DNA from 3 places in the Aerococcus mictus genome. Region 3 is predicted to be linked to each of the others. Evidence: predicted binding sites of a transcription regulator. Region 3 holds the regulator's gene; each other region holds the start of a gene.
The links. The regulator NrdR, encoded in region 3, represses ribonucleotide reductase genes. The targets are predictions, from matches to a motif close to ACACNATATATNGTGT.
Positions count from the first base shown of each region.

Region 1: a site for NrdR is predicted at 1,432-1,447, ahead of DBT49_RS08250 (vitamin B12-dependent ribonucleotide reductase). Genes of this name have one in related genera too.
Region 2: a site for NrdR is predicted at 1,168-1,183, ahead of DBT49_RS01250 (deoxynucleoside kinase). Genes of this name have one in related genera too.

Region 1 covers NZ_CP132985.1:1,781,154-1,787,014, reverse strand. Annotated here, with positions in the region: gene rpoC (DNA-directed RNA polymerase subunit beta') at 1-1,318, shown strand, start outside; gene DBT49_RS08250 (vitamin B12-dependent ribonucleotide reductase) at 1,614-4,196, shown strand; gene DBT49_RS08245 (cob(I)yrinic acid a,c-diamide adenosyltransferase) at 4,317-4,910, shown strand; gene DBT49_RS08240 (prepilin peptidase) at 5,242-5,861, opposite strand, start outside.
Region 2 covers NZ_CP132985.1:274,279-280,139, forward strand. Annotated here, with positions in the region: gene pnuC (nicotinamide riboside transporter PnuC) at 1-460, opposite strand, end outside; gene DBT49_RS01250 (deoxynucleoside kinase) at 478-1,107, opposite strand; gene DBT49_RS01255 (bifunctional 4-hydroxy-2-oxoglutarate aldolase/2-dehydro-3-deoxy-phosphogluconate aldolase) at 1,568-2,194, shown strand; one part of gene DBT49_RS01260 (IS3 family transposase) at 2,278-2,788, shown strand; one part of gene DBT49_RS01260 (IS3 family transposase) at 2,788-3,704, shown strand; gene DBT49_RS01265 (YigZ family protein) at 3,985-4,632, opposite strand; gene DBT49_RS01270 (DEAD/DEAH box helicase) at 4,790-5,861, shown strand, end outside.
Region 3 covers NZ_CP132985.1:662,789-668,649, reverse strand. Annotated here, with positions in the region: gene DBT49_RS03110 (DnaD domain protein) at 1-976, opposite strand, end outside; gene nrdR (transcriptional regulator NrdR) at 973-1,494, opposite strand; gene coaE (dephospho-CoA kinase) at 1,596-2,204, opposite strand; gene mutM (DNA-formamidopyrimidine glycosylase) at 2,218-3,030, opposite strand; gene polA (DNA polymerase I) at 3,457-5,861, opposite strand, start outside.

The DNA of each region.
Region 1 (5,861 bases), 1.1 Mb from region 3:
CGATACCGCCTTGAAGACGGCCGACTCTGGTTACCTAACCCGTCGTCTGGTTGACGTGGCCCAAGACGTGATTATCCGTGAAAATGATTGTGGAACCGACCGTGGCTTAACCGTTTCAGCCATTAAAGAAGGTAACGAAATGATCGAAAGCCTGGCTGAACGTCTGACTGGTCGTTACATCCAAAAAACGGTCCGTGATCCACAAACCGGTGAAGTTCTCGCTCACCATAATGAGCTGGTTTCACCAGAAACCGCAGCTAAGATTGAAGCTGCTGGCCTCAAACACGTTACTATTCGTTCTGCCTTTACCTGCCGGACCCGCCATGGGGTATGTAAGTATTGCTACGGTTCTGACCTAGCAACCAATGGCGAAGTCGAAGTTGGTGAAGCAGTTGGTATCGTGGCTGCCCAATCCATTGGGGAACCTGGTACCCAGTTGACCATGCGTACCTTCCATACCGGTGGGGTTGCCGGGGATGACATTACCCAAGGTTTACCTCGTGTTCAAGAAATCGTTGAAGCCCGTCATCCGAAAGGGCAAGCGGTGATTACTGAAGTGACTGGGGAAGTCGTGGCCATTGATATTGAAGAAGAAACCCGGACCAAGACTGTTACCGTCAAAGGGGAAACTGACGAACGGGAATACAAGGTGCCTTACACTGCCCGTATGAAGGTCAGCGAAGGTGACTTGATTGAACGTGGTGCCCAATTAACAGAAGGGTCCATTGATCCCAAAGAATTGCTCCGGATCACGAATTCCCTCACCGTAGAAAACTACATGTTAGCGGAAATCCAACGGGTTTACCGTCAACAAGGGGTGGACATTAACGACAAGCACGTGGAAGTTCTCCTACGTCAAATGATGCGTAAGGTTAGAGTCTTAGACCCAGGCGCTTCTGACTTGTTGCCAGGGCACTTAATGGATATTGGTGAATTTGAAGACGCCAATGAGGAAATCATTAAGACTGGCCAACAACCAGCTACCTGTCAACCAGTCCTCCTAGGAATTACCAAGGCAGCCTTGGAAACTAAATCCTTCCTATCTGCTGCTTCCTTCCAAGAAACCACCAAGGTCCTCACTGACGCTGCTATTAGTGGTAAACGGGACGAGTTACTTGGATTGAAAGAAAACGTCATTATTGGTAAGATAATTCCTGCTGGTACTGGTGTCGGTCGCTACCGTCACATGGAACCAGAAAAATTAGGTGTGGAACAAGTTGTTGAAGTGCCGGCCCATGAGCCATCTGACAACGAAAATCCAGCCGAAATTGCGACAATTACCAAACCAATCGACGAAAACTATAGCGGTATGCCTTAATTAAGGTAGATACCATTAAAAGAGGATAGGCGCATATCCGACTACAAGATATGCGCCTCTCTTTTTGTCCAAGGCCATGGGACTGGGCTTTAACCGCTTCAAGCAAAGCAACAACACTATATATAGTGTTGTTGCTTTTTAATTGATACTATATATTGATTTTTTAGCTTGCTTTCTGTTTAAGTTTTTCCTATAATAGCAATGCAGCTAATTTTTAGCCGATAGACCATTAACTTAACTCACGCTAAAGCAGCTGAAAAGTCTACAAACAAGTAAAGTATAAAGGAGATTCATTATGGAAACTGCGATGAAGAATATTGTGGAATGGAATAAAGAGGCGCTTAACCAAGCCATCAAATCCTTCCCTCAAGTTTATCCGATGACAGAAGACATGAACAAAACCTTCTCTGGCATCAGTCGGATGGTCATGTTGGACCGTTATTCCTTTAAAGACACCATGAAAGAAACCCTAGCCCCTGGTGACTTAGTGGTATTAACTGTCCGCCCTGACCCGCAATATCCAGGACGGGGGATCGGGATTGTCCAAGCCATTGAGAACAAGACCGCAACCATTTGGGTCGAAGAAGCCTATCGTGGGTCCCTAATGGGAGAAGAACAGGAAACTGGCCTGGTAAAACGCCCATTGGATGAAATCGACAAACCTTTAGAAATCTACTATGAACAAATTGCCAAACGGAATGCCCATGGCTTAGCAGCTATTGATAATAATGAAGACCGCCGCCAAGACATTGAAGCAGCCTTCTACCAAGAAGAATCCAAGGGTAACTTTGTTCCTGCCGGCCGGGTCTTATATGGTGCAGGTTCCGGAACCGATGTCACCTACTTTAACTGCTATGTCATGCCTTATGTGCCTGACTCCCGGGGTGGTATTGCTGACCACCGTAAGGAAGTGATGGAAATTATGTCCCGTGGTGGGGGTGTTGGGACCAATGGCTCCACCTTGAGACCACGTCACTCCCTGGTTCGTGGAGTTAACGGGAAGTCTTCCGGGGCGGTTTCCTGGTTAGATGACATTGCTAAATTAACCCACCTGGTAGAACAAGGCGGTAGCCGTCGTGGGGCCCAAATGATCATGCTAGCAGACTGGCATCCAGATATTTTGGAATTCATTATTTCTAAGATGCAAAACCCACGCATCCTCCAATTTATCAAGGAAAGCTCTAAGGACAGCTACATTAAACAATTAGTTGATGAAAAGTTAAAATTCGTCTACTCAACTCCAGCGCAAATCGACATGTACCAAGCTGTCGTTGACCTCAAGGAAAAACAAGCTGGTCAAGTCAGTGATGCAGCCTATGCTGAAGCCAAGGAAAACTTGGAACAAGGTGGCCATTATGAAGTCAATGAACCCGACTTCCTAACTGGGGCTAATATTTCCGTAGCTATTTCATCAGACTTTATGGAAGCTGTTAAGGAAGGTAAGGATTGGAGCCTCCGCTTCCCAGCAGTGGAAAAATATGACCAAGAAGAAATGGCCGCTTACGACACCCAATGGCAAGAAATTGGCGATGTGCGTGAATGGGAAGCCCTGGGTCATGAAATTACCACTTACCGGACCCTGCCTGCCCAAGAACTATGGCAATTGATCAACATTTGTGCTACTTACGCGGCTGAACCAGGCATTTTCTTTATTGACCGCGCCAATGAAGACACTAATGCGGTGGCTTACGGGCAAAAGGTTGTGGCAACCAACCCTTGTGGGGAACAACCCCTAGCGCCTTATTCCGTATGTAACTTGGGTGCGATTAACCTGGCCCAAATGGCGGACAAGGAAAACAAACGCCTGGATAAAGAAAAACTACAACAAACAGTAGCTACCGCTATCCGCATGCAAGATAACGTCATCGATGCTACACCATACTTCTTGGAAGCCAACAAGAAACAAGCTCTTGGTGAACGTCGGATTGGTTTAGGGGTTATGGGTCTGGCTGACCTCTTAATCTACTGTGAAAAACGCTATGGTTCTAAAGAAGGTAACCAATTAGTCGATGAAGTCTTTGAAACCATCGCGGTAACGGCTTACCAAACCTCCATCGAACTCGCCAAAGAACGGGGCAGCTTCCCATTCTTAATCGGGGAAAGTGAAGAAGAAACCCAAGCCCTCAGAGAACGCTTTGTTCAATCCGGTTTCATGCAAAGAATGCCTGAAAGCATCCGTGAAGACGTCTTGAAGTATGGGATCCGCAACTCCCACTTACTCACCGTGGCGCCGACCGGAAGTACCGGGACCATGATGAATGTCTCTACCGGGCTCGAACCTTACTTTGCCTTTAAATACTACCGGACCGGTCGTTTAGGTAAATTTATTGAAGTCAATGCCGACATCGTCCAAGAATACCTGGATAAACATCCAGAAGCTGATGCTGACAACCTGCCTGACTTCTTTGTGTCTGCCATGGACCTAAGCCCAAGAGAACACGTTGATGTGCAAACCACTATTCAACGTTGGGTAGATAGCTCCATTTCTAAGACCGTTAATGCACCTAAGGGTTACGCGGTTAACCAAGTGGCCGAAGTCTATGAAAAACTTTATGAAGGCGGCGCTAAGGGTGGTACCGTTTATGTTGACGGGTCACGGGATTCTCAAGTCCTCACCTTAAATAAGGATGAACATGAAGACAGTGACCAAGATTCTCAAGCCGATCAAAGCAAGCAAGACGATGTGGTTGTCGTTGATGACAGTGAAGAATTACGTCAATTAGTCGACCAAGCCCAAGCTGAAGCCAATGAAGAAGAAGTCGTCTTCGGTAGCGAACTTGGCAATACCTGCCCAATTTGCCGGACCGGGATTGTCGAAGAAATTGGCGGCTGCAATACCTGTTCAAATTGCTTTGCCCAATTAAAATGTGGTTTATAATAAAATAACTTTAATGATATATGAGAAAAAGTCACTAAGTTTTTACTTAGTGGCTTTTTTATCACCATTTAAATCGTATTTATAGAAGAAATACTTTATAATGTAAGTGAGGTGATTAATATGCAAATTTATACCCGAACAGGGGATAAGGGGACGACCCGGATTATCGGTGGCCAGGAAGTTCCTAAAGATTCCTTACGTGTCAATGCCTATGGGAGCGTGGACGAATTAAATTCATGGATTGGTGTGACCATTAGCGAAAATGAATCATGGCCAGAGTTAAACGAGGAATTGATTCAAATCCAACAGTATTTATTTGACTGTGGGAATGACTTTGCTACGCCGGAGGGCAAGGGTGAGTACCGCTTAAAACAAGCCGCGATTGATTGGCTAGAGGAACGGATTGATACCTACAATCCCCAAGCGCCCGCGGTGGAATCCTTTATCCTGCCCGGTGGTAGCCGTTTAGCTAGTCGTTTGCACTATGCACGGACAGTGACCCGCCGCTGCGAACGTCACATTGTTTCCTTCATGCGTGAAGAAAGCTCCAGTCCTGTCGCTTTGAAATTTATTAACCGCCTATCCGACTACTTCTTTGCAGTAGCCCGGCTCGCCAATGTTAAGGTAGGCCTATCTGATATCCTCTACGAACGTAGTGGCAAGGTCTTCCATGACGAAAGTGAATTAAGCAAGGAAGACCTCAAAGATAGTTAGTCTCTTTATAGATAAATATATTTTGATAGTCATTTCATTTTTATATTTAAGGACAAGTTATCAATAAATTTTAGTTAATAGTTATGAGCTGGAGTGAAGCTTTGAAGTTGGTCGTTAGCCATGAACAAGCAAGCGATGTGAATTACGACTCGTAGGCTTTAGCCGTACGAGCCGTTTGAAGCTCGCTAGGCGAGAGACCTTGGCTCGAGTCGGTGCCATGGCTTTTCAACGTCTAAATTTCAAAAGCAGAGCGCAAGCTCACAAATATTATTTGCTTTAAAATATTATTAACCAAGCTGGGAGCAAGTCCCAGCTTTTTTATGAAGAAAATTTAATAAGCTAAGATCAAAGTCAGGTCAAAGGCCAGCCAAATCAAGGGAAAAAAGGCCAGGGGGTCTTTTAAGGAACGTTGCTTCAGCCAAGCGCTGATTAAAAGATAAACCAGGGCTAGTCCGGAAGCCAGGCAAATAAAGAGGGGATAAATCCTAGGCGGGAAGAAGAGCGCCAGGGAGAGAAAGATTTTGATATCCGCCCCGCCCAGAGATCCCGGTAAGCGATAGACCAAGAGGGTGAGAATCAGCCCACAGGCCAAGAGATGAAATAAGAGACTGGAATAGTGACTAGCCGGAGTATAGAGGCCGTGGTAAGCAAGCAGGCTCAAGAAAAAGAGCACTTGAAAACGATCTGGCACCCACATTTCCTCCAGGTCAGTCATGGCCATGACAAAGAGGAGGCTGTGGAGAGTGACTAGGTAAGCCGCTTGTCCAGTAGGAAAGCGGGCCAAGATCAAGAGACTCAGGAGGGCGAAGAGCCCTTCAAATAGGGGATAGGTCCAGGCGATGGGCCGCTGACAGTGGAAGCACCGCCCTCCTGACAAGAAATAACCGGCCAGGGGAATAAGGGATAAGGCTGACAAAGTGATCTGACACTGGTCGCACTGGGACCGGGCCC
Region 2 (5,861 bases), 390 kb from region 3:
TCCAGAAGAAGACCGCTTGGCAAATTATTTTTAAATTAAAGTATTGGTCCACATGGAGGTCACCATTTTCGTCACGACGTTTAGCCCAACTGAAGTGGCCAACAAATTCGGTGATGAGATAGTAAATAGATGAAAACATATCTCCGTAAATTCCTAGGATAGCGGCAGCGGCAATCCCGAAGATGTTTTGAATCCCGTTGACAATAAAAGTAGGTTGCCATTGAATGGCTAAGGTCCAAGTGCCTAAAAATCCAAAGATACTCATCCCTAGAGACATAAGGATGTTAAGGTCAAATTCTTGGCTGGTTAAACTGGTAATAATTCCATATAAATTAAATCCCAAGGAGACGATAAAACCAAAAGCGATGATAGCTAATTCTACCTTGTTGAGTGGTTTTAAGGCGCGGTGAATACATTCTTTTAAGGACAGGGTCTTAGTGGCTTTGTTTTGTTCTTGCATATATTTTCCTCGTTTTTCTATTGAATTTTTTCTAAGTAAGTGTCAATGCTATCGAAAATGATTTGGGCATCTTGGGGGCGATGAATGTCATAATTATCCACATTTAGCCGCATTTTAGGTGATTGGTCATAGTCTGCATACCATTGACCATAGTGGCTGTGGAGTTGACGGTAATAGTCGTAAAGGCCGTTATCAGAACTTGGTTGTTCATAAACCCGGCCCCGTTTTTTGATGTTTTTGACAGCGTTGTCTAGGGAACTATCTAAAAAGACTAGGAGGTCAGGAGCCTTTTTAGGTAAGCTGTCTAATTCTTCCATCATATTGGCTAGTAAGTCACGGTAGATGTCAAACTCTTCTTCAGAGATATTCCCGTTTAAGACATTCAAATAGGTGAAAAGTTCGTCTTCGTAAATACTACGGTCCAAAACGTTATTATTATCGAAAAAGGCTGCCTTAATATTTTTAAAGCGTTGGTTTAAAAAGTAAATCTGTAAGGAAAAGGCATATTTCTTGGGGTCTTGGTAATATTTATCAAGGATGGGGTTTTCCTCGACAGGTTCGTAAAATACTTTTGTGCCTAAATATTCAGCTAATTTTCCGGCATAGGTCGATTTTCCTGCGCCGATGGTTCCAGCAAAAACTATCACTATTGTAATCCCTACTCTCTAACTATATATTGTGCTGTTTTCTTATAAAAATAAGTGTAAACACTATATCTTGTGTCCGAAAAGTATTCTATCATAGGATATTGAGAAGGCCAAGGAAGAAATTTGCCTGGGATCTTTGACCTATTTGACTAAGCTTGAGACTGCCTGGATGGCTCAGCCTAATTATTTTTAAAATTTAATTAAGCTTTTGTATATAGTGGTCTTCTTTATAAAAGTTCTAAAATGACTGATAAGGTGATGAAATCGCTTGCGAAAGCGTTAACAAGCTGCTATAATAACCTTGTGAGTCCCTTACAATGCTTACCCAAAACCTGTAAGGGCTTTTTTGTTTTCAAGGAAATATAAAGCAGCCCGGGGCTTTTTTCTAGCAAATCCTAGTAATCGTGTTAGACTGAATAATAATAAGCAGCGTAATTTCAATGAGTGGAGGACATTAGGTATGGCAGAAACTTTTAAAGAACGATTGGGCAAAGAGCAACTCTTACCCTTATACACGGTCAATGACTTAGGGTCGGTAGCCTTAGCTGAGGCGGTTCTAAGCGAAAATAACTTATCCTTTATCGAAGTGACCTACCGCAGTGACCTGGCTTCTCAAGCCATTCAGCAATTGGCGGATAGAGGCAAATTAGTTGTGGGAGCAGGCACAGTCCGTGACTTGGATACCGCCAAGGACGCCATTGACCATGGCGCGCAATTTATTGTCAGTCCAGGTTTATCGACTGAAGTGGTCAACTATTGTTTGAAAGAAGATATTCCTGTTTTCCCCGGAGCAGTTACTCCAAGTGAAATCATGCAAGCCATGGACTTAGGCCTTGACGTGGTGAAATTCTTCCCAGCCAATGTCTATGGGGGGATGTCAGCGATTAAGTCTTTAGCAGGACCTTTCTTTGATATCCAATTCATACCCACTGGCGGGGTCAATAGTGACAACTTCACCGACTATTTAGCCAATGACGCCGTATTGGCAGTGGGGGGCTCCTTTATCTTGTCTGAAAAAGAGGTCTTAAAAGATGAAGGAAAGACAGCCTCAGAAAAATTAGCTGCCTTAACCAAGCAGCTCCACTAAAACTTATTGGAAGATAAACACCCAGCTTTTTGTAGTGACCCCCAAAAGTTGGACTAAGAATTCAACTTTTGGGGGTTATTTTTATGTCTAAATATTCATTAGAATTTAAACTGAATTTAGTAGGAGACTATATTGCGAAAAAAGGAAGTTATCGAACCTTAGCTAATAAAGCAGGAATAGATCCTTCTATTTTACGAAGGTGGGTTAATAACTATTATGAATTTGGTGTAGATGGTTTAAAGAAAAGGCGGACTCAACAGGTTTATACTGTTGAATTCAAATTAAATGCGATAGAATTGTATGAAAGTACGGAAATGAGTTATCGCGAATTGGCCAATTCATTAAACATGAATAATCCAAGTCTAATCGCTAATTGGCGAAGAGCTTATCATGAAAGAGGACTTGATGGCCTTTCCGCGAGGAAAGGAAGGCCACCTAAAGTGTCTAAAAAGAAATCACAAATCAATCAAATAAAGGATAGCAGCGAAACCAATCAGTTAAGTGAAGCAAAAATAAAGGAACTTGAACAACGGATTACGGATTTAGAAATTGAGAACAAATTTTTAAAAGGATTGAGGAGACGTGTGGCTCAAAGAGTCAAGCGAGAAAAGAAGAAATAGTGACCGAAATCACACGTCTCCATGATGAAAAATATGCTTTAAAAGATATTCTTAGCGTTTTAAAGTTTCCTAAATCGACCTACTTTTATTGGAAAAATAAAGATGAGGAAATTGATAAGGATGCCGATTTAAAAGAGGAAATGAAAGACATCAGAGAAACCCATAAGGATTATGGTTATCGAAGAATGCGAGCTGAACTGCTTTCCCGTGGTTATAAGGTCAGTAAAAACAAAGTTCAACGCCTAATGAAAATTATGGGGATACAGGTCACTAGCTATACTAGAAAGACAAGAAAATATAATTCCTACAAAGGAACGATTGGAGAGATAGCGCCAAATCGTATCAACCGGCGGTTTGATTCGACCATTCCTTATCAAAAAATAACAACAGACACAACAGAATTTAAATACTACTATGCCGATGATTCTGGGAATTATCAAACTGGAAAACTCTATTTAGATCCTTACATGGATCTATTTAATCGAGAAATTATTTCTTTTAAGATAACACATCAGCCTAATGGACAAAGCATGTTGGAGGGGCTACAAGCTGCCATTGAAGCAAGTAAATTATGTCCATACAGAAGAACCTTTCATTCTGATCAGGGCTGGGCCTATCAAATGAAAAGTTACACCCGGCTCTTGAAGGATCACCGAATTTTTCAAAGTATGTCTCGTAAAGGAAATTGCTTAGATAATTCGCCAATGGAGAATTTCTTTAGTCTACTAAAACAAGAAGTCTACTATGGTCGGACTTATCATTCCTTTGAAGAATTAGCACAAGCGATTGAAGATTTTATAATCTATTACAATGGTGAAAGAATCAAAGAAAAATTAGATTTTAGGAGTCCTATAGAATTTCGTCTTCATCACGCTTCTTTCGCCGCTTAATGATTACACATAAACTTTAAACTTATCAAGAGCCGCTACGCTCTTCCTCTTGACAAGTTTAAATTTCTGAGTAAATGTGTCGGCAAGAAATAAGCAAGAACTGTAAGCAACAAAAAAGAGCTGGCCAAAGGCCAACTCACTATATATAAAGTCCAACTTATTGGGGTCACCATATTTTAGCGGCTGGGTGTTTTTTGAACGAAGATTTTTATTAGCTAGCTAAAAACTGACAACAAATAAGCCTGATTTCACCCCTTGGGGTAAGATCAGGCTTATTTCTTTATTGATCAGTATCGACCGGGACAGGCACATCGACATAGACTTCTTCACCAATCTGAAAACTGGCTTGGGCAGCAGTGAGGTTGGTGAGTTCTTCTTGGACCTTGTCCACTTCTTGACTCGGGACGCCTAAGTGATAGGTCACTTTTTCTAAGTAGGAGGTATCTAAGAGAGAATAGGGGGAGTTTTCCACCCAGTAAGCCATGCTACCATTGAGGGAATAATCGATAGTCACATCGACTTGGGTTTGCAAGCGGCGTTCAACCACACCAATCTGGTGGACGGCTTCGGAAACGGCACCGCTATAGGCACGGACTAAACCGCCAGCTCCCAATTTGGTGCCCCCAAAATACCGGGTAACCACACAGGCAACGTTTTTTAAATCCATATTTTTTAGGACTTCCAGCATAGGCACTCCAGCTGTTCCGCTGGGTTCACCATCATCGAGGGCCCTTTGAATTTCATTACGCTCACCGATTTGGTAGGCGACACAGTTGTGGGTGGCCTTATAATGCTCTTTTCTCACCTCTTCAACAAAAGCGTCGGCTTCTTCCTTCGTGTAGGCACGCTGAATCCGACAAATAAAGCGTGATTTTTTGATTTCTATTTCATGTTCACCAGCACATTTAATGGTACGGTATTCAATCATTGATGGCTCAGCTCGTTTCTGTTTATTTTCTCCTTATTGTAACTAAAGCAGGTCTAAACTTCAAAAGTCTCCTTTTATTCGTCAATTGAGAGGGTGAATTTGGTCGTTAATTACGGATGAATAGTTTAGTCAGGTGATGAAGAGAGGATGAATAAGCGTGCAAGACTTACTTTTAGGACGGCTGCTGGCAGCGAATGAACTGCCAGATGACCTTGATTTAAGCAGTATTCCTAGTCTTCCAGCAATTAAAGCTGAGGGAAAGCAATTAATTTGCCAACGTTGTTTTAACCATTTGGCCTTTCAGCCTAATCCTTGCATTTGTGACGGCCCGTGCTTTTATTGTTTAAATTGCCTGGCCTTTGCCAAATTAAGAACCTGTGACCGGCTTTATTATGACTTAGACCCTCACTTTTACTTTAAAGACTTATGTCGGGAGCAAACTTACCTAGAATGGCCCGGGACCCTATCGCTCCAGCAAGAGCAGTGTGCTAAACAATTACTGACTTCCTATCAAGCGGGACGGGATCATTTGGTTTGGGCGGTCACTGGAGCAGGAAAAACAGAGATGATTTTTCCCTTAGTGGACTATGCCCTCCGCCAGGGTCAGCGCATCGCCTTGGCTACGCCTCGGGTCGATGTCTGTAATGAGTTATTCCCCCGCTTTCAAGCTGCCTTTCCGGATATTGATATTCTCCTTCTCCACGGCAAGGTAGACCATCCCTACCGCCTCAGCCCCTTGACTATTGCTTCGACCCACCAGTTACTGCGCTTTTACCAGGCCTTTGATCTTTTAATTGTTGATGAAGTCGATGCCTTCCCCTACCATGGTGACCCCTTATTAGAAGCAGCTAGTCGGCGAGCCGTCAAAGATACCGGCGTGCGGGTGGAACTCACGGCCACCCCTTCAAGAGACCAGCAAGCGGCTATCAAGCAGGAAAAAGTAGCCGCTTCTATCCTACCAGCCCGCTACCACCGCCATCCTCTTCCAGTTCCCAAGCACCGCTGGGTGGGCGACTGGCGCCAAGCCATTGCTAAGGGGCGCTTGCCGGGCGTATTAGGGGCAACCATCAAGTCTTTTTTGAAGAAGGGCGAATCTTTTTTACTTTTCCTTCCCCATATCGCCTTGATGGAAGAACTCGAAAAACTTCTCCATAAGCATTTTAAGGGGTTAAGCTTTACCAGTGTTTCCTCTAAAGACCCCGATCGGATTGAAAAGGTAGCCGCCATGC
Region 3 (5,861 bases):
TAGTCTTAGCAAAGGTTAGGGGCGGATAAGCCTTAGCCGCCTTGATCAAGGCTAGACTAGCTTCATCCTGATTTTCTTTGGGTAAATCCTGACCCTGACTTTCGGTCTGCCGCTTGGCTTGGTCCATTTGATAGTCAGGTCGTTTTTTTACCGGTTGGTTCGCCATGGCCTTGATCACTAGGCCTTGGTAGTAATTAATGTCCACTTGGTTGGTTCTTAGATTACTTGCCTTAATGGCAAATTGGGACAGGGCAACTTCATCCAAGCCATAGAGAGCATGGAGGCTTTGGGTCATCTCCTTAACTTCTTGACTGACCGCCCGCTCACTGAGGAAAGACCTTTGTACCAACTCAGTAAAATAAGCCATATCAAAATCACTGACCAGGCTAGTTTTTATAAGGGATTTATTCGGCTTCTTTAGCAAGCTTTGCTTTTCGCTTTCAGTCAATTGGCGACTGCTTTGAGACAGGTGAAAAACATCCTGAAAAGTCGCTGTGACCTCCTGCCAATCATTTTCCTGACTATCAGCAATCTTTTCAAAGCTAAAGCGGTCCAATAAGCGATTAAAACGCTCTTCCCCCACATGGTCTAAAAGTAAGCTAGTCATTAGGCTATCCTTAAAAAACTGCTCAGAAGAAACCGGTGCTAACAACTGATAGAGGGCCTGAACTGGGGCTTGACCACTTTGCTGGGTGTAGCTACGTAAGAGACCAATGGCTTCTAATCGGCGCCTACTTCTGACATAGCGTTCTTTAGAAAAAACCAATTGGTCCATAATTTCCCCATGATTAATTACTTCTGACTGATAAGTCGAACGGTCGATATAGGCATAGAGAGTCATATAGAGAGCAAAGGCCTCAGCCCCAATAATTGGTTGGTAGAGATAGGTTAAGACTTCCAGATCGGCATTGGAAACAATTTGGGTGAGGATAATTTTTAGAGGTTCACGTGGATTTAACTTTTCCCATGGATTCAAGGCCGATCTTCCTCCGCATTATTGGCTTCTAAGTCTAAATTCGTTTGCCCCTCCGCGTTATTTTTTTGCATTTGCTTCAGCTGCTCAATTTCTTGCAAAAAGACAGTAGGATCTTCAAAGTGGCGGTAGACACTGGCATAGCGAATATAGGAAACTTCATCGATCTTGGGCAAAATATCCATGACCATTTCCCCTATTAGGGTCGAAGGAACCTCGTTTTGCCCTTTTTGACGAATGTCCGATTCGATATTCTTAACCACATCTTCTAAGGTTTCTAGGGCAATTGGTCGTTTTTCACAGGACCTCACTAAGCCCCGTAATAATTTTTCTTTGGAAAATTCTTCCCGGGTACCGTCCCGTTTGATAACCAGTAAAGGCATCTTCTCTACTCGTTCAAAGGTCGTGAAGCGAAAATCACATTGCGTACATAGGCGTCGCCTTCTTATCGATGTATTTTCCTCCACAGGCCGACTATCGATTACCTTCGTATTATTATCTTGACATCTGGGGCAGCGCACAATATTCACCTTCCTTGGACATTTTCTAAAATATTTCTTTTATTAATTATAGCACAGTTTAAAGCCGGAAGGATAAGGGGGCAAAAGCCAGCTTAGCCAGCTTATTTTTTGGCTTGAAAGCCTTGGATACTCAACCAGGCCTCGACTTGCTGTTCCGTTTGCTGGATGCTGCCCTGGTTATCAATCACAATATCTGCCCAGCGAAGTTTCTGTTCAATATTATATTGCGACAGCATGCGGTCAAAGGCCTCGTCTTCACTTAAATTATCCCGGTCCATCAGTCGTTGCAATTGAATGCTTTCTGGAACATAGACCAACATCACCGCATCACAAGCGTTCTGGTACTTGGTCTCATAGAGTAAAGGAATATCCAAAATAATCAATTGATGGCCCTGGTCTTGGTAAGACTGGGCTTGGTCGTTGACCCAGTCATAGATATAAGGCAAGAGCAGTTGATTAAGAGCTTTGAGTTGATCCTTATCTGTAAAGACCACATCCCCTAATTTCTTCCGATTAAGGGTGCCATTGGGAAAGAGAAAATCCTCTCCAAAATGCTCTTTTATAGCTTGTAAACCCTGTGTTCCCGGCTCAACGACAGCTCGAGCCCCCAGGTCTGCATCCACTACCGGAAAACCAACTTTTTTAAAATAATTAGAAACAGTAGATTTTCCTGTAGCAATTGACCCTGTTAATCCTAAGCGAAAAGTCATTCATACACTCCCTTTATTTCTGACAATTGGGACAAAAATGCGTCCCTCGCTGTCCTAACTTAATTTTCTCAATGCTTCTTCCACAATTTAAACAGGCTTGGCCCTGGCGCTGGTAAACCTTGAGATAATTTTGATATTGGCCGCCCTCCCCTAAGGTGTTCTGATAGGTCCGCACACTAGAGCCGCCTAAGTCTACCGCTCGACTCAGTATCTCTCGCATGGCTTCTAATAGGAGCAAGGTCTCTTGGTCAGTCAACGAATTGGCTGGCCGACCTGGATAAATTCCCGCTTGAAATAGAGATTCATCAGCATAAATATTACCAATTCCGGCAATTTTTTGCTGGTCCAGTATTAATGATTTAATGGGCCGCTTAGACGTCGCTAATATTTTTTGGAATTGATCCAAGCTGATATCCCAGGGTTCTGGACCGAGTTTTAAATTTTTAATAGCTTGGGGCATATCTTGGCGAGAAAATAAGGATATCCGACCAAATTTACGCACATCATGATAGCGTAGGTCCCTGCCATCACGCAAGTGACAGATGAGGTGACTATGCTTTAAAACCGGCGTCTGCCTATCGCAGACAAAATACTTGCCTTCCATCCGCAGATGGCTAATCCAGGCGTAATCGCTCCAATAAAAAAACAGGTATTTTCCATAACGGTCGACCCGTTCAAAGGTCTCCCCTCGCATGGCTTGGCGAAAGAGTTGAGGGGGGCAATTAATAATCTTGGGCCATTTTACTTCCACATCCTGTATTTGGGCTTGAGGAAGGACTCTATTAAGCCCCCGTCTCACATTTTCTACTTCAGGTAACTCTGGCATTAACTAGCCTCCTTCATCCCGCTAAAACACTGTTAGCAGTCTAACCTATTCTAATCAAACAATAACCATAAATAAAGTAAAGAGTGTGACGGCTGCACTAAAGATCGATAACACTGGAGCTAAAGAGCAAAAATTCTTGAAAAGAATTTCTTGCACTTTAGTGAAGTGGAGATCGATCTGCAGCCGGAGCACGTTTGAAAGAATGCGACGGATGCGCCAAAGGACGAAAACGCTAGGCATACTATATCCTCAGATTCCAATAGCTAAAACAAAAAACGAAGAGAGAACCCTATTCAATAGTCTCCCTTCGTTTATGAAAATGCCAGCAAAGCTAACTTATAGATCAGGCCTTACTTCACTTTATTTGATAGGCTTAGAACCCTTGTCCCAACCTATCCTCTCTATTAAAATTTTTCTTAGATTTTCCTACTTGGCATCATACCAAGTGGACCCATAGTTACTATCAACAATTAAGGGGACGTCTAAGGCAACGGCATTTTCCATGACATCTTTGACTAAGGCAGCTAAGTCTTCTAAGTCCTCTTGGGCCACTTCAAAAATTAACTCATCGTGGACTTGGAGGAGAAGATTTGCCTGAAGATGATGTTCCTTTAGGGCTTGATCCATCTCAACCATGGCTACCTTAATAATGTCGGCTGCCGTTCCTTGAATTGGCGAATTCATCGCAGTTCTTTCGGCAAAGGATCTAACATTATAATTTTTAGCCTTTAAGTCAGGAAGGTAGCGACGGCGGTTAAAGAGGGTCTTAGCGTAACCAGCCTCACGAGCGATTTCCACACTCTTATCCATATATTCAGCCACTTTAGGATAAATTTCAAAATATTTATCAATAAAGGCCTTAGCCTCTTGACGAGAAATCGAAAGGTTTTGACTGAGGCCATAGTCACTAATCCCGTAAACAATCCCAAAATTGACTGCCTTGGCTTGACGTCTCTCATCCTTACTAATGTCCTTTTCATCTTTATGGAAGACTTTACCCGCTGTGGCAGTATGGATATCCTTATTTTCTTTAAAGGCTTCTTGAAGATGAGGGTCTCCAGAAACATGGGCAAGGACACGTAATTCAATTTGCGAATAGTCCGATGAGAAAATGACCCAGTCCGGATGAGAAGGCACAAAGGCTTGGCGAATTTTACGCCCCTCTTCGGTACGGATAGGAATATTTTGTAAGTTCGGATCAGCTGAGCTTAAGCGCCCGGTAGTGGTTAGGGTTTGAATAAAACGACTGTGTACCTTGCCATCTTGGTGGATGTAATCAAGAATCCCTTGGACGTAAGTGGATTGGAGCTTAGCTAATTGCCGATAGGCTAAGATCAAATCAATGATGGGCACCCCTTGTAATTTTTCCAATTCAGATTGGGCCGTTGAATAATTACCGGACTTGGTTTTCTTGCCACCCTTTAGGCCCATATCTTCAAAGAGAATCTTGCTCAGCTGTTGGGTGGAATTAATATTAAATTCAACCCCGGCTTCCCGGTAAATTTCTTCTTGCAGCTGGTCAAGTTGTTCTTCATAAGACTGAGATAAACCTTCTAGTCTGCTGCGGTCAACGGAAATTCCCATAATTTCCATTTTAGCTAGAACTTGGGCTAAAGGGAGTTCAATTTTTTGGTAAAGTTCGACCATCTCATCCGCTTCTAGGCGATCTTTAATAATAGGTAGTAGGTCATTAATGACAGATACCTTAGCTACCAGGTGTTCATAAAGACGGGTTTTATCTTCAGGTACCGCCACTTTCTTGCCTTTCCCATAGACTTCACTATCATAGGCTAGATAATCCAAATTGAATTCTCGGGCCACATTAGCCACATCGCCACTCAAATCACGGGCATGAATGAGATAGGAAGCGATAAGAACATCATCACTGACTCCTTCTAGCTCCATACCCAAACGTTTTAAGATCACTTGGCTGCGCTTAGCATCATAGAGAACCTTTTTAGCGTGGGGATCTTCTATCCAATTTTTAAAAGCTTGGCTTTCCTTCACCAGGTCTGGAGAGGCCAAATAGATGTGATTCTTATTCCCCCAAACAACGTAGATTAACTCCCCTTCATGGTAATTATTTTCGAACATTTCTAGATAGAGGGCTGTTTGGTCTTGGGTGAAATGCTTAGCTTCAAGGTGGTCAAGGACTTGATATTCAGGGACTTCCCAGCTGGAATCCTCTAATTCAAAGTCAGCGTCAGTCCCAGAGTTAGCTAAGAATTTTTCCATAAATTGCTTGAAGTTCATCTCACGATAAAAGTTAACCAAATCTTGAGCCTGAATGCCTTGGCATTTTAAGTCTGTCAGGGATTTTTCAACTGGAGCATCAAGAATAATCCGAGCTAATTTTTTGGATAAAAAGGCCTGATCCTTATCCTTGACTAAGTTTTCCTTACGTTTTTTCCCGGAAACTTGATCGATATTAGCATAGACCTCTTCCATGGAACCAAATTCCTGGATTAGTTTCAAGGCGGTCTTCTCCCCAATTCCAGTCACACCAGGATAATTATCGGAATTATCGCCCATCAACCCCTTAACATCAATGAGTTGTTCAGGGCTGATCCCTTGGTCTGCTTGGATGGATTGGGGAGTATAGGAATCAATATTAGTCACTCCCTTACGGTTAATATCTACCCTAACCTGGTCCCTAGCCAGTTGAATCAAGTCCTTATCGCCAGAGATAATCACTACATCCATACCAGCCTCTGCGCCTCTTTGGGACAGGGTACCGATGATATCATCCGCTTCATAATTTGCTAATTCATAGTGGGCAATACCAAAAGCATCCAGCAATTTATTAAAATAAGGCATCTGTTCTATAAATT